3 regions of the Stanieria cyanosphaera PCC 7437 genome follow, and region 2 is predicted to be linked to each of the others. Evidence: riboswitches for the same ligand, from Rfam matches in the RefSeq annotation. Region 2 holds a riboswitch; each other region holds the start of a gene.

The links. Region 2 has a riboswitch for cobalamin ahead of STA7437_RS25740 (CbtB domain-containing protein). Riboswitches for the same ligand answer to the same signal wherever they lie in the genome.
Region 1: it holds a riboswitch for cobalamin, as region 2 does, so the genes downstream of both, STA7437_RS05370 (HupE/UreJ family protein) here and STA7437_RS25740 (CbtB domain-containing protein) in region 2, are expected to answer to the same signal.
Region 3: it holds a riboswitch for cobalamin, as region 2 does, so the genes downstream of both, STA7437_RS07920 (sirohydrochlorin chelatase) here and STA7437_RS25740 (CbtB domain-containing protein) in region 2, are expected to answer to the same signal.

The regions. Positions count from the first base shown of each region.
Region 1 covers NC_019748.1:1,214,392-1,222,331, forward strand. Annotated here, with positions in the region: gene STA7437_RS05350 (ABC1 kinase family protein) at 1-631, opposite strand, end outside; gene STA7437_RS05355 (ABC transporter ATP-binding protein) at 810-1,556, opposite strand; gene STA7437_RS05360 (HetP family heterocyst commitment protein) at 2,002-2,223, shown strand; gene cobW (cobalamin biosynthesis protein CobW) at 2,480-3,514, opposite strand; gene STA7437_RS05370 (HupE/UreJ family protein) at 3,551-4,249, opposite strand; cobalamin riboswitch at 4,512-4,664, opposite strand; gene argJ (bifunctional ornithine acetyltransferase/N-acetylglutamate synthase) at 4,715-5,956, shown strand; gene gloA2 (SMU1112c/YaeR family gloxylase I-like metalloprotein) at 6,068-6,454, shown strand; gene STA7437_RS05385 (hypothetical protein) at 6,794-7,123, shown strand; gene STA7437_RS05390 (hypothetical protein) at 7,203-7,619, opposite strand; gene STA7437_RS05395 (aldo/keto reductase) at 7,782-7,940, shown strand, end outside.
Region 2 covers NC_019750.1:31,629-39,568, forward strand. Annotated here, with positions in the region: gene STA7437_RS24275 (ZIP family metal transporter) at 144-1,298, opposite strand; gene STA7437_RS24280 (multicopper oxidase domain-containing protein) at 1,295-2,374, opposite strand; cobalamin riboswitch at 2,452-2,602, shown strand; gene STA7437_RS25740 (CbtB domain-containing protein) at 2,625-2,810, shown strand; gene STA7437_RS24285 (hypothetical protein) at 2,824-3,963, shown strand; gene STA7437_RS24290 (thioredoxin family protein) at 4,055-4,324, shown strand; gene STA7437_RS24295 (heavy metal-responsive transcriptional regulator) at 4,331-4,771, shown strand; gene merF (mercury resistance system transport protein MerF) at 4,783-5,004, shown strand; gene STA7437_RS24305 (putative iron-sulfur cluster-binding metallochaperone) at 5,011-5,469, shown strand; gene STA7437_RS24310 (class I SAM-dependent methyltransferase) at 5,459-6,097, shown strand; gene rppB (two-component system sensor histidine kinase RppB) at 6,194-7,540, opposite strand; gene rppA (two-component system response regulator RppA) at 7,615-7,940, opposite strand, start outside.
Region 3 covers NC_019748.1:1,813,692-1,821,631, reverse strand. Annotated here, with positions in the region: gene STA7437_RS07930 (GTPase family protein) at 1-1,105, opposite strand, end outside; gene STA7437_RS07925 (pseudouridine synthase) at 1,262-1,870, opposite strand; cobalamin riboswitch at 2,204-2,350, shown strand; gene STA7437_RS07920 (sirohydrochlorin chelatase) at 2,414-3,415, shown strand; gene STA7437_RS07915 (sulfate ABC transporter substrate-binding protein) at 3,770-4,813, shown strand; gene STA7437_RS07910 (LysR substrate-binding domain-containing protein) at 5,002-5,961, shown strand; gene STA7437_RS07905 (prohibitin family protein) at 5,990-6,850, opposite strand; gene STA7437_RS07900 (Crp/Fnr family transcriptional regulator) at 6,914-7,498, opposite strand; gene STA7437_RS07895 (sulfate/molybdate ABC transporter ATP-binding protein) at 7,572-7,940, opposite strand, start outside.

The DNA.
Region 1 (7,940 bases), on a different replicon from region 2:
CATCAACAATCAAAGTAAGATCGTGACCTAAATTGAGTGGTAACCAAGGTGCTAACCAAGCAGCCATACAACGCATTAGATAAAGGTCTAAAGCTAAAATTGGTCGTAAATTGGGACGTTGTACTTTGACAGCTACTTCTTCTCCACTATGTAAAACAGCGCGATAAACTTGACCTAAACTAGCTGCTGCGATGGGATTATCAGAGATTTCTCGGTAGGCTTCCCTAACACCATAGCCTAATTCCGATTCAATAATGGTAAAAGCAGTTCGATTGTCAAAAGGCGGGAGTTGGTCTTGTAGTTTAATTAATTCATTGAGAAAATCTTTACGGATTAAATCTGGTCTAGTAGATAAGGCTTGTCCAACTTTAATAAAAGTAGGCCCTAATTTTGTGAGCAACTGACGTAATTCTGTAGCGCGTCGAAGCTTATTTTTCTCTACCTGTTTAGTCCACTTATCCCACTGCAAATGAAAGAAAAAAATTCCAAAAAACCAGATAATCTTAATGCCACGCCAGAAGACTAACCAAGGTCGATAACGATAGTATTCTGCGATCGCTTGAGGATCGTATTTTATTAAAATGTTTTTTTCTTGTCCTTCGATATAAAAATCAGTTTGATGAGGATTCACGAGTTTATTTCTTATCCCTCGCTGCTCGACTGTAGTTTGTTTACTTATTAGTAATTTTAGTATACAAAAATACAAATTACTTAATCTAGTATTTTCTCCTAATTTACCTTTAATTTGCAAAGATTGTTGAAATTGTTCTGTTAAGTTTTACTTAATTTTTCTTCAAAATTTAACTTAATTAAGAAATAACTGCCACTTCTAGCATTTCTTGAGGAGTAAGGTGAGGATAAATCACTTGACCATCACGAAACCAAATAATCCGTTCTGTTTGACGAGCTACTTCTGGTTCGTGGGTAACCATAATTACGGTGATACCGCTATTATGAAGTTCTCCAAAAATATTTAATACTTCTCCAGTAGTCTTGGAGTCTAACGCACCTGTTGGTTCATCTGCTAGAAGTAACAAAGGTCGATTGACAATTGCACGAGCGATCGCAACCCGTTGTTGTTGTCCACCAGAAAGTTGATTAGGTTTGTTATTTAAACGATTTTCTAAACCTACTTTAATTAAAGCTTCTCTGGCGCGATCGCGTCTTTCTGACAATTCAATCCCCGCATAAACCATCGGCAGCATCACATTTTCTAAAGCACTCATCTGAGGAAGAAGATGAAATTGTTGAAACACAAAACCAATCTTACGATTGCGAATTGAAGCTAATTCTTCATCTGACAATCCAGAAACATCAACTTTATCAAGATAATATCTGCCAGCAGTGGGACGATCTAAGCAACCGATAATATTCATGACGGTAGATTTTCCCGAACCAGATGCACCCATAATGGAACAGTATTCGCCTTGATGAATCACTAAATTAACTTTATCTAAAGCATGAACTGTGGTATTGCCACTGCCGTAAATTTTTTCGACATCTTCTAAACGAATAATTACTGGTTGATATTCTGATAAAGGCTTGATTTGATTCATAAGTTATATTAGGTCTAACTTAGTTAAATTTTTAGTGTAAATACAAAAATTAGCCTAACAAAACTAGCTACTAGTTTTCTAATGGGATTTACCCAGGAAGCATTACCAATTAAAGCAAATCCGATAAAAATTTAATATTTCTTGGTCTTTTTTATTGTGACAATTGTTTTAATAAATTTTTGCAAAAAAGATATTTTAAAGTATTTGTAGAGATAAATAATAGATAAAAATTTTTTAAATTAGTGAAGTGTGAATAAGATAAAAAAAGTTATCAATAACATAATTAACTATTTATTATTATCCATAATCAACTTGTTTAACTATTTTTCTAAAAATTGAAATAGTAATTTTTTTTGTTATAAAAATTTGCCTTAAAAGAATTATTATAAATAATTTTAATCTTCTCTAGTTCTTCCCGATTGCTTTTTATGTTGACATTAGTTAGATGTTAATTACAGATCTTAAAGGTGAGGAGATAATGAATCAAGAGCAATTGGAACAACTTATTAGTGCCATTGTAGCTGGTAAATATTCCTGGGCTTGTGTTTTAATGTTACGTTTTTATGGACGTAATCCTTTAGATTATATTCCTTATCGTACTTATTACCGTTTAATTAAAAATAATAATTTTGCTTATACTTTGTTAGCTTCAGAAAAAAATAGTTAGCAAGTTTTGCAGCAGTTTTTTATTGATTAGACTACCTTAATCTAAGGCTACAATTTAGAAAAAACATAATTGGCTTTGTTCTTTTGAATTTAAAATAACTATCGGTAATAATTTTAAAGTGACTTAGGTATAGTTATTATTAAAAATTACTTTTTCTCTGATTCAGTTTAAATAATTTATTTGTTTTATTAAATAAAAGCCAAGCGTACAATTAATTACTTGACTTAATTTGCTGTAATCTATAAAATTTCCAATCTTAATTAAAAATTGCTTTTTGAACTAAATCCTGATCTAGTTTTCTCCCAATTAGAACTAGGCGAGTTTGACGAGGTTCATCTTCTGACCAAAAACGATCATAAAAAGTATCAAAACGATTACCTACACCTTGTAAAACTAATCGCATTGGTTTTTCTGGAACATTAACAAAACCTTTGATGCGATAGATTTCTTGTTGTTGAACTAATTGTTGTAATTTAGTAGTTAGACTCTTTGGTTCAAAAGCGCGATCGCATACTAATTGAATTGAATTAATTTCATCATCATGGTCATGTTCTTCTTCATGGTCGTGATGAGAATGACGACTATCTAAATTATCTTCTACTGCTGCATTAAAACCTAGTAAAATATCAGGATTAATTTCTCCTTGAGGACAAGTAACAACTTTTACCCCAACTGGAAGTTCTTGTTGTAACCAGCTTTTAATTTTAGTTAAAGTAGCAGCATCGACTAGATCGGTTTTGGTTAACAAAACTAAATCGGCACAAGCTAATTGATCTTCAAACAACTCTTCTATCGGAGTTTCATGTTCTAAATTAGGATCGGCTTGTCGTTGTGCTTCTAAAGCAATTAAATCTCCTACTAAAGTTCCTTCAGCTAAAGCTTGACAATCTACCACAGTCAAAACTCCATCTACTGTCGCAGCATTACGAATTTCGTGCCAACGAAAAGCTTGTACTAAAGGTTTGGGTAACGCTAGTCCAGAAGTTTCGATTAGAATACAGTCTAGTTTATCCCTTCTTTTTAATAGTTCTTGCATGACGGGATAAAATTCTTCTTGAACTGTACAACAAAGACAACCGTTAGTTAATTCGACTATATTACTATTAAGGTTGTCTTCCTCATCACAAACTTGACAGGAACGGAGTAGCTCCCCATCAATGCCAACTTCACCAAATTCATTTACCAAGACAGCGATACGTTTTCCTTGATTGTTTTGTAAAAGATGACGCACCAAAGTAGTTTTCCCTGCGCCCAAAAAACCAGTAATAACAGTAACGGGAATTTTATGCATTGTTTGATTAATTATTGAGATTTACTTGAATTTTGTTTAACTAAAAACTGTAGTAGAAAGAAAACTTAAACCAATTCCACAAACAAGATAGCCAGCAAACTGTAAATAAAGATTAGGTTGATTAGTCATTTTATTTAAAGTTAATCTGCCCAAATAAAATGCGATCGCAGCAACAATTAACTGAATTAAACTAAAACCAAATAAATAAGCACCTAAAGGAGTCATTTCTGCACCAATAATTGATTCTCCGTAGGCATAACCATGAAAAATTCCTGCGATTGTCGATAAAACCAATAATATTCCTGTATTAGGCTTATTTTCTTTAATTAAGAGTAAACCTACTGTTAAAACTGAACCAGCAACAATTATTTCTGGAATTGGTAAATTAATACTTAATAAATGAATGACTGTTCCAGCAATTGTAGCTAATACAAAAACAACAGGAATAAAGAATCCAAATTTTTCTTTTAAAACAGCTACTAAACTAATTGCTACTACAAAAGCAAAATGATCTAAACCAATCACGGGATGGGCTAAACCAGAAATAAATCCTTCAAAAAAATTATCTGGAGTTGTTCCTCCAATAGCATGATGTGCTAAAGCAGGTTGCATAGTGATAATCAAGTAGATGATTAACATCATCAAAAAGATAAATCCTGGTGCTAATAATTTAACTTTATTTGGGTGATTATCTCCTGAGAAATTATTTAATTTATTCAAGAAAAATTTATTCATTACTATTTAACTCCATGCAAAAAATACAATAAGCTAATGTTTCTAACTCAGCTTTTTTTTCTAATTAATTTTGCTATTCAAATCAAAATTCAAAAAACAAAAAGGCCAATTATCTAAGCAATCTTGAAGTAAACTCTTATAGATAAATAATTGTTTGGGATTGTGTAAATAAATTTGTAGCGTAGAAAATCTTAAAAAATAACAACCTCTGTACCTCGCAGATATATTTTTTTAGAATTGTACAGACGTAGCATGCTACGTCTCTGATAACTATAAATCGGCGGGCATCCTGACTAAGAGATTATCAATAAAGCAAACCTCATCACAGTTGCGGGACAGCGTCAGATTTACACTGAACTTTCCCCCTTGCGTTTGATGACTGTTCCTCATCAAAACCGATCGATCATTATAAAATATCACAAAATTGATATAATCAGCTTTAAATTTAATCGGGACAAAGAAATAATGGCAGACTGGCAGGTGGTAACAGGCGGAATAACTGCACCGAAAGGATTTAAAGCAGCAGGAATTGCAGCAGGATTAAAACCCTCTGGAGTAAAAGATTTAACCTTAATTATTTCAGAAACAGAAGCGATCGCTGCTGGAGTTTTTACCACCTCTCAAGTTAGGGCTGCCTGTGTTGATTATTGTCGTCAACGTCTTCAAGAGAAAGCCAGTGCCAAGGCAATTATGTGTAATGCTGGTCAAGCCAACGCAGCAACTGGAGAACAGGGCTGGCAAGATGCTATTTTGAGCGCAGAATTATTAGCACAAGAGTTAAATATTTCTCCCAATGCGATTCTACTTGCTTCAACAGGAGTGATTGGGCAAAGAATTAAAATGGATGCTTTGCAAGCAGCAATTCCTCAGTTAGTTGCTTCTGCTTCCGTTGAGGGGGGCAAAGATGCAGCTAAATCAATTATGACTACGGATTTAGTTCCCAAAGAAATCGCTTTAGAAACTACCATTGAAGATCGTCCTGTCCGAATTGGTGGAATTGCTAAAGGTTCGGGAATGATTCACCCCAATATGGCGACAATGCTTTCTTTTATCACCTGTGATGCTGCCGTAGCTACTCATCTTTGGCAAGATATGCTCAAACGAGCCGTAGATAAAAGTTTTAATCAGATTACAGTGGATGGAGATACTAGCACCAACGATACAGTTATTGCTTTAGCCAATGGAGAGTCACGTACCACTGCTATCACTGAAATGAATAAAAATGCTCAGAAGCTAGAAGCAATGTTGACAGAAGTTTGTCAATATCTTGCCAAGGCAATTGCCCGTGATGGAGAAGGGGCTACTTGTTTGATAGAAGTCCAAGTCACTGGTGCATCGGATCGTAAAGCTGCTTCTGTTGTCGCTAAAACAATCGCTGGTTCATCTTTAGTCAAATCAGCCGTTTTTGGACGTGATCCTAACTGGGGCAGAATTGCAGCAGCAGCAGGCAGAGCAGGAGTAAACTTTCATCAAGATGAGTTACAAATTAAGCTAGGAGATTTGGTTTTAATGGAGAATGGTCAACCCTTAGAATTTGATCGTCAAGTAGCGAGTAACTATCTCAAACAAGCAGCAGCAGGTGCTTACCTCAAAGACGATACAGTTTTAATTTCTGTTTGTATTGGTAATGGTTCTGGTACAAGTACAGCCTGGGGATGCGATTTGACTTATAAATATGTTGAAATCAATGCTGAATATACTACTTAGTGTATTGTAATTAAATTATGCGTCTGTTCCTCAGAAGCGGGAAGCTGAATGCTATTGAGCTAAATCGGTTTTGAGTTGATTAAACTGAAAGCTTGAATCTAACCATAAAAAATGAATCTCTCCAAAATCCATCACATAGCTATCATTTGTTCTAACTATCAAGTTTCCAAGCACTTTTATACAGAGATTTTAGGTTTGAAAATTATTCAAGAAACTTATCGAGAATCAAGAGACTCTTATAAACTTGATTTACAGATTGGTGAAAATGACCAGATTGAATTGTTTTCTTTTCCCAATCCTCCTGCTAGACCAACTAGTCCTGAAAGTTGTGGTCTTAGGCATTTAGCTTTTCAAGTTGATAACGTAGAAGTTACAGTTAATCAGCTTAGATTGCGTGATGTAGAAGTAGAACCAATCAGAATAGATGAAATTACTGGTAAAAAATTTACTTTTTTCCGCGATCCTGACGATTTACCTTTAGAAATATACGAAAAGTAATCAAGTTTGGCTAAATAGGAAGTCTATACAACTAATCATTAGAAGGAGTAGTTACCTAACTAATGTACTTAACTGGTGCAGCTACCAATTGAACTAACTCAATTTAATTCTGTTTGCTTAGGATCAATTAAAGTATTGCTGACTAAGATTATTTTTATTTTCCAAGCAATCTAGAGTTTGAATCGCTCTGTGTATCACAACTTGTTTGAGAGCATTAATTGTAATTTACAAAAAAAGTTCATCAGATTTATTGAACAATCTGCATAAATTTGAATTGACTTACATACTTAGTAAATGAAAGCAAAAATCAGACAAATCAAACTTTAGAGGTCTAGAAAAATGAAAAAAGCTGCACTAATCATCTCCACTCTCGCTTTAGCTCTTTCTCCCGTAGCTGCCTTTGCCCAACAAGCACAAAGCAATGTTCAAGCTGGTTCTAATGCTGCTGTCACTCATGGCATTGGTAATGTTACTAATCAAGCTGTTTCCAACGATTTAACTCAAACTCAATTAGGTTTGGATGGTTACAGTATCGATCCTCAAATTCAACAATCCGTACAAGCTGGACAAAACCAAAGTGCTACTTCAGGTATCGGCAATGTAACTAACCAAGGTGTTTACAACAGTGTTGACCAGTTACAATCTGATTTTCCTGTATATCCTTACTAATAATAAATATACTTTCTTTGATTTTGAACACGGGGGCATTCATGCCCCTTGTTGACGTTTTAACTGAAAATACTTAATCTTACTGCTCGTGCCAATCCAGTACTGGTTGTCTAAAAAGCTCTCGCTCTCCTTGAGTTACGGTTAGAAAATCGCCTTTGGCACTCCCGCGAATGAGTAAATAACTAACATTTTTATTAACCGCTTCAAAATAATTTCCTTGTTGGTCATAGTCTTTGAGGGGAAGACGAATTTTATTGCCATTAATTTTACTAACACCTACATAAGTATGAGGCAAATCTCCTCCACAAATATTGACCCAGAAACCTTTAGTTTCAGCAACAATAAATAAACTTTCTTCTGGTTGACAATAATTTGGAAAAGAATCAGGATTTTGAGCAAGACGAGCAGAGTTTGGTACTGCGATCGCTTCAACAACCAGTAAACTCGATATTCCTAAACTAAATAAGAAATTAGCTAACAATTTAGTCAATTGCACAATTACAATTTTTTTTCTAATCCTATTTTATAAAGGCGATCGTTTTCGTCAATTGATTTGGCTCTTAGTTTGAAAAAAAGATTCTAAATTTACCCATAGATAGACGAATTTCATCTGAATTTTTGAACTAATAAAATTAAAGTTTCGCGTAGAGCTAATTAGATGAAAACTAAAAAACTTGGCAATACAGATCTAACTATTAGTGCCATTGGTTTAGGAGGAATGCCAATGTCTTTGAGCGATCGCCCTTCTCAGTCTCAGTCAATTGCTGTGATTCATCAAGCTCTTGCTCATGGAGTTACTTTGATTGATACGGCTGAT
Region 2 (7,940 bases):
TCCTCCCCAAGATAATGCCTGATGTCTTCATCGGTTTCATGGCTGGATTGTTCTTGCTGTAACTCAGAACAAAAAAATTACCTCTCAATACCATTCTAGTAACAGAACACAGAATTAATCTGACATCAGACTTCTTTGATGATTTAGAAGTTAACAAGCAATGCCGTACCGTACATAACTATTAATCCCGCACTAAATCCCGCCAAACTAATCTTAGATAACCATGTACCACCGATTTTACTGGCGGTACGTGCCAAATACGAACCTACTTCTACGATTACCTGTAAAATCGCTCCCACACCAATGCCCATAAAGATTGCTGCCCAGTGAGGAGAAAAGGCAAAAACGCCCAGCCAAGTTCCTAATACCGCAGGTAGTCCCGCTAAAGCAGTCAAGCCTAGAAAAGTAATGAAGGTCGGTTTAGATTTAACCAAAGGTGCAGCAATACCAATCCCTTCTGTTAAGTTGTGCAGAGTAAAACCAACTACCAAAAGCGAACCGAGGGCAGCTTCTCCGACAGCAAAAGCCGTACCAATTGCTAGTCCTTCTCCTAAATTATGAATGCCAATACTGAAAGATAGGTAAGTAGATAGGCTTTGTCCTTCAGGAGCTTTACCTCGACTGCGACCGATAGTTAGAATCGTTAGAAAAGAGATAGCTGCGATCGCCCAAACTAAAATACTGCCTGAAAATGCGTTGGCTGCACCTCTAGCAAGTTCTAGCCCTTCTTCAATAGTATCTACCAACAGAAAAGCCAGCATTCCCAAGGTTAAAGCGAGAATAAACTTCATTCCTTCTCCACCTAAAGACTTGAGAGACGGATAAAACAGCATTCCCAATCCTACGGGGACAACACCAACATATAACCCCAGTAAAGTAAAGCCCCAAAGACGGCTCAAGGAAAATTGAGGCGTAGCTACAGCTACATCGATAGTATGTTCAAAACTAATTCCCGTATTGGTAATCAAGTTAAGATGATGGGTTTCGTTTTCTACCCAAGGATAGGGCAGATCGATCCAAGCAGTTGAGAGTCTAGGTAAAGCACCTGAAGGCTTTTGGGTGAACGTCCAGTAAGAACCATCTACCTGCACTTGGGCAATTTGCATTGGTTCTGAACCTTCTGCCCTCACTAACAAGGAAATACCGCGATCTGCTAAGACAGTTCGTTCTACGGTCAGATTTTCTAGAGGAGGTGCAGAAATACCTAATGGACTGAGGGGATTGGTAGAAAGGAAAATACCAATCGAAGTAACTAGTGCTACCAATGGCAAAACAGCCCACAACCAAGTTTTTTTCATGCCACCACCTCAAAGGCACTCATCCAGCCGAGTTCGAGGAATTCTGACTGATGGGCGTGGAACATATACTGTCCTGGGGCGTGTTCTTTGAAGGAAAATTCTAAAATACCTCGCTGTCCCTGGCACTGCATCACGGTATCGATGGTGCGAAGAGTAGGCGTTAGGGTCGTTCCACTATCGTAATAGTCAAAGAAATTACCGTGAAGATGAAAAGAGTTAACTGGGTCAAACTCCGTCACGTTAATTAAATAAACTCGCACGGGGCGATCTCGTTCGATGCGGAGAGGTCGCTTCATAAATTCGTGGGGAATTGTATTAACGGCATAAAATTCGTTTTCCTCATCAAAGTTGGTGTCAAACGCATTCATCACCATTAAAAATTCCTGCCACTGTTGATTTTCGGGAGTTCCTAATAAACGCGATCTCGCCTCTTGTTCGGCTTCGGGATGGCTTTTGGGGTCAGGATCGATAATAAATGCGCCGTAAAGTCCTTTGTGTAGGTGTCGCTTAAAAGGGGCAGAATGACAGTGATAGAGATGACAGCCAAAAGGTTTAGCATCAAATTCGTACACTACTTCTCCTCCTGGCATGGCTTCTAGCGTCCCAGGAACGCCATCTTGTCTGGCAGAATGAATACCGTGAAAGTGAATGGTGTGGGGATGTCGGCTTTTATTGCGGAAATTAATCTTAACGCGATCTCCTTCGGTTACTCTAATGGTAGAACCAGGAACTCGACCGTTATAAGTCCAGGCGGGGTAAAATACCCCAGGTGCAATTTCAATTTCCCGTTCTTCAACAGCAATATCATATTCTCGCCAAGTCTGACCGTTAGGTAGTTGAGAGACTTTTCCCCCGTCCCAATCGTTTAGAATATCGCGGGGACTAAAACCATTGCGATCGTTATCCACATCACCTACCGTAGTGCTGCCACCGTGAACTGCACTATTAGTAACTTGAGAATTATGCTGTTGGGAATTTTGAGCTAATGCTTTATTGGGTAAAAACTTTCCTAAGATACTTCCCCCTCCGAGCAAACCCAGTTCCAACAGCGATCGCCTGGAAACATTAAATATCATTTTTAAGACTTTTCATATTCTTCTCATAATCTTAGCAGAAGTTAGAGATTGATAAATTTTGTTCGTGATAACTATGGTAGTCTCAAGAGAAGAGTAGGTTCTAATGAGGAACAGCCATTAGAAGTAATGGGGAAAGTTCGGTGTAAATCCGACGCTGTCCCGCAACTGTAAAGAGACTGAATACTTACGTTTCTAAGTCAGGATGCCCGCCACTCGGTTAAATTAAATTGATATCTGCGAGGTACAGATCGTGATTAGTACAAGTAATTTTTGGCAACACACCCAGCGTTTTGTTTTATCATTGCCGATGCAGGTTGTCTTGTTGGTTAGTCTGTGCATGATAATTCTCTGGACGCTTTATTTCTCTACATATCCTCCTGTTCACGACGCACTACACGAAACTCGTCACCACACTCTGACAGTCCCTTGTCATTAATTAGGGGGAAGACATGAAATCAATTAAATATGCTTTGTTAACCCTAGTAGCGATCGCGTTTTGGGGACTAATTTGCTTATCCAACTCAACTTCGGTTGTCTCTCAACCAACAGTACAGCTTAAAACCGAGCCACCACTAGAACAGGTGATTCCAGATGATACGGTAGTTAAACTGCAACTTCAGGCAGTCGATACTAACAAACAGCCTTTACCCAATGCTAAGGTTCGGGTTCGCATCTTAACCCCAAACAAAACCCCCTGGTTTACTTCAGATTTTCCCATAGTCGAGGAAACAGAATTACTCAATTTAGAAGCGATCGCTCCTCAAGGCAATCTAGAGTTCGAGCAAGTATTACCGATTCGCGGTAACTACAGTATGAAAATAGGAGTAACTCCTCAAGTTAAAGGGACATTCGAGGCTTTTGAACAATCCTTAACCTTAAGTATCCCCGAAAATGCTGTGAAATATCGCAATCTGGCAATTTTAGCTGCTATTTTGTTAAGCACTGGCTTTGGTGGCGGTTGGCTCTTAGGTGGCGAGCAAAATGTACGTGATGGGGAAATTGCGCCTCAACCAGTAAGAATGTTGTTAAGTAGCATGACAGTAGTGGCGATCGCAGTTTTATTTTTGGTTAACTGGAGTGCAGAAACAGCAGCACATCATAGTGCAGGCGATGCGGTTACGTCTTCTACTCCTTCTGCAATTATTAACAAGAATCAAGCAGTACAAGTAGAGTTATTAGGAAATACCCAAGGGGTTGTCGGTAATTTAGCGACTAAAACAGTTCAAGTTACCAATTCCACCACAGGCAAACCAGTAACGGATGTGCAAATTGGTGTTCAGTCAATTGCTTTAGAGAATAACGCATTGATGTTTGCCTATCAAGGTATTCCCGATACTACGGGTAAATTGACTTGGCAAGAACAGTTTTTTGATGGCGCACCCCACAACGTGACAGTAGAAGTTACTCCTTTAGAAAATTCTTCTCAGCAGTTTACGCCATTAAAGATATCTCAGGAAATAGAAGTAGAAGCTATTGCTCCGCCACTATTACGTCGGTTTATCAGTCTGTTATATTTTACCCTTATTTTTGTGGTGGGATTAATCGCAGGATTATGGAGACGGAGACGGCAAAAAGTGCCAGTTTCCTAGTTTGAATATGCGATCTAATTTCTTCTTGACATTAGAGTTAACTCTAAGGTTTAAGCTAAATCTAGAACTCCAATTTCAAGAGGAAAAAGAGATGACAAAACGATTAGTAGAAGTATTTGTAGCTGGTTGTCCTCTATGCGATGAAACTGTCAAGCTGGTGCGAGAATTAGCTTGTTCTAATTGCGAGGTGAAAATCTACGATCTACATCAGGAAAGTGCAGCAGAAAAAGAAAAAAGGACACAATATGGAATTTATCGCGTTCCTGCGGTAGTAGTAAATGGCAAACTAGCAGAGTGCTGTTCCTCTCAACAGCCTGTATCTCGCGAGATGCTTGTAGCTGCTGGTATTGGTCAAGGTTAAGGCAAAATGGCAGGTAAAGAAGGCTGGTTGATTGGCGAGTTAAGCGATCGCGTGGGGGTATCGGCTCATACCATCCGTTATTACGAACGCTTGGGATTACTTGAACCTCCCAGGCGCACCGAATCACAATATCGCATCTATGGTCAAGAAAATGAAGAACGCTTGCGCTTCATTCAAAAAGCCAAGAGATTTGGACTTTCCCTAGATGAAATAAAACAACTAATTGCTATTAGAACTCAAGGAACACCTCCTTGTGCCAGTCTCAAAACAATGGTCAAGCAACGCTTAGACGATTTAAACCGCCAAATTGAGGAAATGATGTCTTTACGTCAAGAATTAGCCAGTCGGTACGAGGAAATTAGTAAATTATTACCCAATGCGTCTACTCTCCCGACTGAAGAAATCTGTCAGGGTAAAATCTGCGGGCTAATCGAATCTATTGAGTGATTCAGCTAAAAATGATGAACCCTAAAACCGCTCTCATCGTTAGTATAAGTGGCACAATTCTGGTGGCTCTTTGCTGCTTTACTCCGATTCTAGTTATTCTTTTAGGAGCAATTGGTTTGAGTGCGCTAGTAGGTTATCTTGACTACGTTTTATTGCCAGCCTTGTTGATCATGCTTGCCTTAACTGTTCTTTCCTACAGTCGTTATCGTCGTTGCTATGAGCGTCATAAATAATTTATCATGACTGAAACTTGTTGTTGCCCTCCCCAGCAAACTTCCTGGGATAAAACTTGTCCTAGAAATGGAATAAGAGGAAAAATGGTTCAAACTATTACCTTAAAAAGTTTGCTCATACCTTCAGCTTTAGAAAACCTCAATCCAAATACAGCTTATTATTTCTGTACTGCACCAGATTGTCCTGTAGTTTATTTTAATGAAGAGGGTCAGACATTTAGCACCGAACAGGTAAAAGTTCCCGTATTTCAGAAGGATAAGGGTTTAAATGTACCTGTATGTTACTGTTTTGGCTGGAGTCGCAGTCGCATCCAACAGGAAATTATCAAGACGGGTAAAAGCAGTGCCGAGACTAATATCCGCAGTCACATCCAAGCTGGACGCTGCGGTTGCGAAGTAAATAATCCTCAAGGAAGCTGTTGCTTGGATAATGTTCGACAACTAGCGCAAAACTATGAACATTAATGAAGTCAAAGTCAAAACTCAATACGATCGCCTTGCTGATATTTACGATTTACGCTGGCGCAACTACATCGTCAACACACTTACCTTCCTGCACAACTGGGAGGAGATTGAACCACAGTCTACAATTCTAGATGTTGCTTGTGGTACAGGTGAATTTGAACGACTTTTGCTCAATCAAAATCCGACACAAAAAATTACAGGAATTGATATATCAGAGAAGATGTTGAATATAGCCAGGGAAAAATATCGGGCTTATCCTAACATTGAATTTCATCAAGCCTCAGTTCATTCATTGCCCTTTGCTAGTGAATCTTTTGATGTGGTGGTATGCGCTAATGCTTTTCATTATTTTGATGAACCTGAAGTAGCATTAGCAGAAATGAAAAGAGTGCTAAAACCCAATGGCAAGGTAATTATTCTCGACTGGAATAAAGATTATCCAGTATGTAGAATCTGCGACTGGCTCTTACAAATTTTCGATCCCGCTCATCAACAATGCTATACACAAGACCAATTACATCAGCTCTTGCTATCTGCTGATTTTAAAATTTACCGTGCAACTAAAGTTCGTTTTGGAGTTATTTGGGGACTGATGGCTGTTACGGTTTTATCATCTAAAATTAGCTGATTTTTGACAATCGCGATCGCAGAGAAAGAGCGAACCTCTCGCTCGTTGTGCCAGCGAAGCCGAGCTAGTAGTAAGATTTACTACAATTAGAGAATGTCACTGGTATTTAGGCAGTCGAATTATAAAGTTACTTCCTTTACCAATCTCACTTTGTACTTCCAGACTGCCGTTGTGGGCTAGAGCGATCGCCCTTGCTATAGCTAACCCTAATCCAGAACCACCTTGACTTCTAGAACGAGCTTTATCTACTCGATAGAAGCGGTCAAAGATGCGTTTTTGTTCGTTTTTAGCAATACCGATGCCCGTGTCTCGAACAGAAATTACTGCCTGACGATGTTCTTCTGTCAGACTGATAATGACTTGACCCCCTGCGGTCGTGTACTGAATCGCGTTTGTTACCAGATTAGTAATCAAACGATATAGCTGAGTGCGATCGCCAATTATCTCGATAGGTTGAGATACTTTAATTTGGGAACTAAACTCAATTTCTGAAGCCATTGCCAAAGCTGCCAAATCTTCTTCTACTTCAATAATTAAGTTTGCTAGAGCAACTTTTTCTCTTTTTTTGCGAGAGTTGTTGCTATTTATCTCCCCATCGATACGACACAGGATTAATAGATCTGCTACCAAATAAGATAATCGCTTGTTCTGTCTCACGATATTTTTGAGGGTATCCTTGGCTCGATCCTCAGATAAATTGGGCAGCATGAGATCGGATTGAGCCGTTGCTTGAATAGCTGCGAGGGGTGTTCTCAGTTCATGGGCAGCATCGGCGGTAAACTGCTGCATCTGCTGATAGGATTGGTATATCGGGCGGATTGCTAAACCTGAGAACCACCAGCTAGCAGACATTACTAATAACACCACTAAAGGCATTCCCAACAGTAAGATCGACTTAACATTAGCAACATAGCGATCGACATCTTGGAGACTTCTACCAACTTGAAGATAACCCCAATTCTTACCTTGTTGAGTGTGTAAAAGAAAAGAAATTTGCCGATAGCGAGTACCTTTAACATCGGTTAAAGTTTGCCACTCCTGCTGGTTAGATACCTGGGGTAATTCAGGCTGCATTCCTGCTACAGCTACTGAATCCCCTGATAAATCGAAGAGACGTAAATAATATTTGTCTTGTCCAATTACCCCTAATTTATAAGATTGAAAACGAGCTTGATTGTAACAACCTGTTTCGACGAGACAAGTATCGGGTAATAACTCTTTTACTTCTGGTTCTATTTTCCCTGGCTGCTTGAGAATAGGTAAAAAACTGTCATGAAGAGTCCCCGCCACCGATTTTAGTTCTTGATTAATGGTAATACGATGAGCATGGGCAACAGCTTCACAAACTCCCAAGGCACAAATCAAGAGAACTATGCCTAGTATGGCTGCATACCAGCTAGCTAATTGCCAGCGCGATCTTGAAAAAAGTCGGTTTTGCTTCACATCCAATAAAATTAGTCTTTCTCCAAAAGCACTTAGAGCCAAAAACTGACGACTGATGCGTTAATAAATCGGCTTTATGGTTTGAAACGATAACCCAGTCCGTATACAGTTTCTAGCATCTCATCGCATCCATATTTGGTCAACTTGCGTCTTAGCAAACATACCTGGGCTGCTACTACATTACTAGGTGGTTCTGCCCCAAATTCCCATAAACGGTCTAAAAGCTGTTCGCTGGTAACGATTTGTTCGGGATGCTGCATAAAATACTCTAACAACTGAAATTCTTTTTTGGTCAGTAATACCTGTATTTCTCCCGATTCTTCTTGCAACCAAAAGGTATTAGTACCGTAATCTAAACTGAGATTTCCTACTTGTAACCGTTGGGGTTGTAATTGAGGAG
Region 3 (7,940 bases), on a different replicon from region 2:
AATCTAAGACTTGTTCGCGAAAATCACTTCGATTAATTTGTTCATAACCTGGGGTATCCCAAAGGGTTAAACTTTCCCCAGTGCTTGCTTGCCAATGGTAATTTTTGATTTGATCGGTACTAGGTAAGACATCAACTTCTGCTAATTCTGATTGAAACAGAGTATTGATTAAGCTACTTTTTCCTGCACCAGTTCTACCCACTAAAAGTATATTAACTGGTTTTTGTGCGACTATTTCTGTTGGTTCAGCCTGTTGTAAGATATTTTGTAGAGTTTGAGTTTTGGCTTTGGGTAAAGAAGGGATACTAGGCGCAAAACTTTCAGGTAAATTTGTACCACTATAAAGTGTAACTGTCTGTCTGCATAGGTTTCTTAAGGCGACTTCACGAAGAGATTGACCTAAATTGATCAGTAATTGTTGAGTAGCGCGATCGCTTGAACGTTGACTTGCTTGTCTAGCTAAAGCTACAGCAGGATTAATCAACCACTGCATCCAATTCCAAGCTTGCCATAATTTACGAGCAGATGGCTCTAATTTTTGATAAACTTCATAAGCTTGATAAGCTTGTCCGACGGTAACTTGATTCAAGACAGGAGATAATTTTTGCATCCACAGATCGAGATCGTCTACTGTCCCTCGAATTAAACCATAAGCTTGGGGAATATAGATATTGAGTAAGGGATACTTAACTTCAGGATGATAAATATGAGCGATATTGATGACTAGATTTTGACATCTTTGCCAAAAAGTATTCCAATCTTCCCAGATGGGTGCATCATTGCTAGCTGTTTGTAAAATATTTTGTAAGACAGTTTCTACTTGTTGACTGGTTTCTTCGCCTGTAGACAAAGTAACGGGAGTTGCTACAGTTGATTCTAACTCCTGATTTACTTCCGTCATGACTGCTTCAATTTGTGCGATCGCAGGATTAGTCCATTTCACTAATAACCAACGCCAAGCAACCAAAATTAAGGTAAAAATTGCCCAAATCCAGTTAATTCCCCAATGATTAATTTGCCATCCTGCTGCGATTAAAAAGAAAATAACAATAGATGCGATCGGAGTTGCTAAAACTACCCACTGCCAAGGTTTTAAGCGTATCATGCCTTGTTTATCCTAGGGTTAGATAAGAATCTGTGTAAGTTCAGTCTATCGTCTCCAACATCGAATATACCTCTGGCATAAGTCTGATTGATCTTGATTGTGTTGAAGGGAAAGGGAGAAGGGGAGATAGGGAAATAGAAAACATTAAACTATTAACTAATTTGATCGCATTAAATTTTTTAAAGAGCTAATTTCTGAGGTAGTTAAATCTCGCCAATCTCCTAGTTTTAAACCTTCGAGGGATAGTTGTTTATCTTTGGTAATAGCGATCGCAACTCTGACTAATCTCAAAGTCGGAAAACCGATTGCTGCTGTCATTTTTCTCACTTGTCTGTTTCTTCCTTCGGTAAGAGTGATTGATAACCAGCAAGTAGGAACTGTTTTACGATAGCGAATGGGTGGATTTCTGGGTGGTAAATTAGGTTCTGCTGTTAGCTTTTGAACTTGGGCCTGACGAGTATAATAATCTTCGATCTTAATACCTTTTCTCAGGCGATCAAGTGCAGATTGATCAGGAATTTTTTCAACTTGAACTAAATAAGTACGGGGATGGGCGAATTGACGATGAGCAAGACGATGTTGTAATTTTCCGTTATTAGTTAGTAATAGTAATCCTTCGCTATCTAAATCCAATCTGCCTACAGGATAAACGGAAGGAACAGCAATAAAATCTTTAAGAGTACTACGCTTATTTGTATCGTTACTATTGTCAGTAAATTGACATAGTACTCCATAGGGTTTGTAAAACAAAATATAGCGATCCATCGAAGAGTTGAGTTATCTATGCAACACTTGTTTTTATTATCATTGATTCTGACAAGTAAAAAAAATAAAAGTATTGAGAGATTGATTGTTTATTCTCAACCGCGATCTCCAAGTCCAATAAGCAAATGGCAGGATACAAACCAGATTAAGTTGAGAAAACGCGACCGCCCTAGAGCTTTAATATTAACTTCGGATTCGAGATGTGAGAAAGGATAATTTTCTATAGTTCTTTCAGCAGCCAAAATTATTGCTAATCAAGCAGAAAAGATCAATCCAATCGAAAACGACTGTAAATTTAAACCTTATTCCTGATTTCTAGCGTTCGGATTTAGGTTATGATTACAAATCATCGGTTCTAATGGGAACAGTCATTAGAAGTAATGGGGAAAGTTTGGTGTAAGTCCAACGCTGTCCCGCAACTGTGATGAGATTATCAACAGATCTCTTAGTCAGAATGCCCGCCGAGCAACAGTTATCAGTTTTTTCGTGTCACGTGATAACTAGCAACTAACTTCATTGCAACAACAGATCTGCGAGGTACAGATGGTTATTTCTAATTCATTGCCCAAATCACTTTTTAACTCACTTCAATTAGCGCCTCTACCACAGGCAAAACCTTTACTGGCAATTGGTCATGGTACTAGAAACGAACAAGGAAGACAAACCTTCCTCGACTTTGTTGAAACTTATCAAAAATTAGACCTTTCCCGTCCAGTTATTCCCTGTTTTTTAGAACTAACCGAACCAACTATTCAACAGGGAGTAGAAACTTGTCTGGAACGAGGTTATAACGAAATTACTGCTTTGCCAATTTTATTATTTGCTGCTAGACATAACAAATTTGATGTCACTAACGAATTGGATCGCGCGCGATCGCTTTATCCTCAGTTAAGCTTTAATTATGGTCGTCACTTTGGCATTACTCCAAAAATTATAGAACTATGGCGCGATCGTTTAGCAGCATTAGATGAACCAAAACACAACCCCCGAAATATATCCCGTGCTGATACAGTACTTTTATTTGTTGGTCGAGGTTCAAGTGATCCTGATGCTAACGGAGATGTTTGCAAAATAGCTCGAATTATCTGGGAAGGTAGTGGTTACAAAACAGTAGAAACTTGTTTTATTGGTATTACTCATCCTCGTTTAGAAGAAGGTTTCCGTCGGGCTTATTTGTATCAACCAAAACGAGTGATAGTCTTGCCCTATTTCTTATTTACAGGTACTTTAGTCGAAAAAATCTTTAATTTTACCGCTCAACAGCAAGAACAATATCCCGATCTAGATTTTACTTGTTTACCAGAAATGGGTATTGCTTCCCAATTGCTACAAATAGTTAGAGAGCGAGAAATTGAAGCGCAGTTAGGTCAAGTTGCCATGAATTGTGAAATGTGCAAATTTCGCCTCGCTGTTACAGACAAAGATCATGGACATGGGCATGAACACCATCATCACCATGATTATGGACACCATCACCATCATGGGAACAACGATCCCTACGCCAAGTTAGAAGATTATCACCAGCGCATTTGGAACACACCTTAAATTCAGTTACCGGTGACCACTTACCAGTAGAGATGTGTCGGCGACACGTCAGTAGGACGATTTTTCAGTAATATTTTAATTGCTGTGGGAGTAACTGGTAGTATTTGGGGACTCTTTTTTACTAGTACGTTCTAAGCTTTAAGCAAATCTTAAAGAATGAAAAATTTGAAACTTAAAACCCTGACTAATTTAGTTAGGGTTAATTTTTTTTTGAGGAGGAGAACATAACTTTGCTGAAAATGTGAATCCTGTCATGATAATTTTACTTTCTATTTGAACTAAAAAAAAATTGAATTTGTATTGAAAATAATTTATAATTCGATCCTGATTAGACATTTAGCAAATAATAAAGTAATGCAAAAACTGCCTAAGCTCCAAAAATTCTTTTTGATTGGAGCAATTATTAGTTTGATCGTTATTTATTCTGGCTCGGCTATCAAAACAACTAGGGCTACTGCTGACAACGCCGTTGAATTAACGTTAGTATCTTATGCGGTTACCGAAAATGCTTACAAAAACATCATTGCCAACTTTACTAAGCAATGGCAGGAAAAAACAGGACAAACTGTTAACTTCAATCAAAGTTATGGAGGTTCTGGTTCGCAAACCCGTGCTGTTATCGATGGTTTAGAAGCAGATGTAGTTGCTTTAGCTCTTGCTCTTGATACTAAGAAGATTGAAGAAGGAGGATTAATTCAACCTGGTTGGGAACAAGAATTTCCAAACGGTTCAATTGTTACCAAGTCTGTTGCTGCATTGGTCAAACGTGATGACACCATTGCTGTTAGTGGATGGTCTGATTTAGCTAACGACGGGATTCAAGTAGTTACTGCAAATCCCAAAACCTCTGGTGGCGCACGTTGGAATTTTCTAGCACTTTGGGGTTCTGTGACTCAAGCAGGAGGAAGCGAACAACAAGCTACAGATTTTATTGGTAAAGTGTTTCAAAATGTACCCTTACTACCTAAAGATGCTCGTGAAGCTAGTGAAGTTTTCTTTAACCAAGACCAGGGTAACGTCTTAATTAATTATGAAAACGAAGTATTGTTAGCCAATCAACAGGGTGAAAATTTACCTTATTTAGTACCCACAGATTACAATATTTCGATTGACAATCCAGTTGCCGTTGTTGATGAAAATGTTGACAGACATGGCAATCGGGAAGTAGCAGAAGCCTTCGTTCAGTATTTATTTACTCCTGAAGCACAAAGAGAATTCGCTAAAGTTGGATTTCGTTCTGTTGATTCTACAGTAGCTCAAGAGTTTGCTTCTCAATATCCAACTATTAATAATCTGTTTACTGTAGAGGATTTAGGTGGTTGGGACTCAATTCAAAGCAAATTTTTTGAAGATGGAGCTATTTTCGATCAAATTCTTGCTCAAGCAAGTAAATACTAATTTAATTAACTAGAAAATTAGTCCGAGCCAATTTTTGTTGATCACTCTTGAACACAACACTAGCTTCTCACACATATTACTGAGTTGATTGTTATTAGTCATTAGTTATCAGCTATCAGCTTTAATTTGTCTCCCTCTACTTTCTATTACTTATTACCTGTTACTGATCTTATTTTCGGAGATGCCTAATGACATTGGAGCAGTTAAGAATTTTTTTAGCTGTAGTAGAACATTTGCATTTTACTCGTGCTGCCGATGCTCTCTATATTACTCAACCTGCTGTTAGTGCTGCAATTCAAAATTTGGAAGGAGAGTATGGTGTCAAATTATTTCATCGCATTGGTCGTCATATTGAAATTACGGAAGCTGGAAAACTTTTACATCTAGAGGCACAAAAAATTCTTGATCAGGTAGCCATAACAGAGCGAGCATTAAAAGAGTTAAACGATTTGCAAAGAGGAGAATTAAGATTAGGAGCAAGTTTTACTATTGGCAACTATTGGTTACCACAAAAGATTAGTAAGTTTAAACAACTATATCCCAATCTTTCAATTAATTGCACCCTTGCTAATGCTGAAAAAATTGTGACGGGAACAGTAACAGGACATTTTGATCTCGGCTTATTTGCGGGAGAAGTTAAGCTATCACTACAAAATAGTTTAGAACAAAAAATAGTAGGAAGCGATCGCTTGCAAATTGTGGTTGGTAAATCTCATCCTTGGTTTCAACGGACAACAATTAATGTTAGAGAACTGACAACTACAACTTGGATTATGCGAGAACCTGGTTCGGGAACTCAACAAATGTTTGAGCAAGCTTTACAAAAATGGGGAATTGCACCTAACAAACTTAAGGTAATGTTTGTTTTAAATAGTAGCGAGATGATTAAAACATTAGTAGAAAAAGGTGTTGGAGCAGCAGCAGTTCCTGAGTTAATGGTTCAGAAAGAAATCCAATTTTCTACGCTCAATTGTGTCAAAATTGAACATCCAACTCAAGATATAACTTTTGATATTATTAGACCTGTTTTATTAATCAAACATCGTCAACGCTTTCAAACGAAAATATCTAAGGCTTTTGAGACAATTTTGATGAAACAAGAAACTAAAAATATTAGAGCTTTATTTGAAGTTAGAAAACACGAATGATTAATAAAAATAATAAATTTTTTTACTTTTATTTGTCACGATTTTTTATAAAATTATCTAATTCCAACTCTAATAATTTGGTATGGTCATTACCCATAATTAAAGGTAGTTTACCATCCCATTTTTCAATTGCTTGTTTTTTCAAAAGTTCATTATTTAAAGTTGTACGGATTAATCCTTGAGCTTCCGCTTCTCCTCTGGCTAAATTCACTTTAGCTTCGGCTTCTTTTGCTGCTTTAATTGCCATAAATCCTGCTCTTTTTGCTTCCTGTTCGGCAATTTGTTTAGCTTCTACTGCTTCACCAAATCTTTCAGAAAAGTGAACATGAACTAGAGAAATATCATCAACCGCAAGATGATATGGAGTGAGTCTTTCGGTCAAAAAAGTATCTACTTCGGCTTTTACTGCTCTTCTTTTAGTAATAATTTCTTCTGCTGTATATTCAGCCATAACAGCTTTAAGTACTTCTTCAACGGCTGGATTAATAATACGGTCGACAATTGAGTTTTTGTTACCAATTTGTTGAAAAATTAAATTACTTTCTTCTGGATTAATATGCCAATTAAGTGCTACATCAGTAAAAACATCTTGAAGATCTTTTGAAGAAGCTTCCGCAGAAATTTCTTGTTTTTGTACCCTAACACTTAATTTTTCAACAGTATCAACTATCGGAATGATTACATGAATTCCTTCGTCTAATACTCGCTCTTGGATTTTTCCAAATGTCATTAAAACTCCTCGTTCTCCTGCATGAACGATTATCAAACAATTAGCAAGTAAAAATGTTAAGGTTAAAACTAAAAATATTCTACTGGCGAGAAAAGTATCTTTATTAGTTTTTTTATTTGATTTTAAATTTGGTTTTTGTTCATTCAATTTTATATTCATAAATAGTGAAGATTTGTTAGGTCAAATTAGTTGACCTAACATAACATAATTTTAAATTTAGTTTTAAATCTCGTAATACCATACTTCTTCTTCTCGCAACAAAATTTGACGTAGAGGAAGACGTTCGATTATCCTCTGTTCTTCTAAATTTTTTAATGCGCGGGTAATAGTTACTCTTGTTGCTCCCAATATCTCAGCCATATCTTGATGAGTAAGTTGAAAATCAATTAAATATCCAGTTTCTATTTGACGACCAAATTTTTTAGCTAGCCAACCCAAAAACTTGATCAGTGCTATTTCAATTCTTTTATGACTACGAATAATAGCTAATTCTTCTAATTGATAAATTTGATTAAGTAAATTACTGGTTAACTGCTCTCCATTGTGCCAAGAAAAATTAATGGCTTCTACTTCTGTAAGACACTCTATCGTATAAGGCTCTATTTTTGATAAAGACTGCCCCACAATATCTCCTTGTCCCCATAATCCTAAAGTTACAATTGAACCATCTTCAAGCCAAGTTAAAGTTCTGACTACTCCTGTTTCAATTTTCCAGACATTATTTGTATTATTTGGAAATGTAACACGACGTTTAAAACGATGGTAAATACCTTTAGCAACAAGATTAGACAAAGAAGAAGTAAACATATAAAATAATTGCTCAGTTTTTTCTAATTAAATTGGTAATCTTTTAGCCACTACCAGTTTTTTTCTTATTTATTTAGGAGTGAACAAAGGATTTGGTTTCTTTAAGTTTAATAAATACTTGTTGTCCTGTTTGTAAAGCTAATTCGCTAAATTTATCACGACTCAATTGAACATAAACAGGCAAGTTTTCATCAATCATTAATTCGGCTTGAATTTGATAACCTAAATTAACAACTCGTTGCAATTTACCAGTCGCTACTCTTTCATCAGGAGAAGTTAATAGTTCGATATCGTGAGGACGGACAAAAACTTTATTATCGTAGTTTGGTAATCCCAGCTTTTGACAAAAGTCGGCATGATTTGGTAATACATTTACTTCTCCAATAAAACTCATCACAAAAGGACTAGCAGGGCGGTCATAAATTTCTCCTGCTGTTCCTAC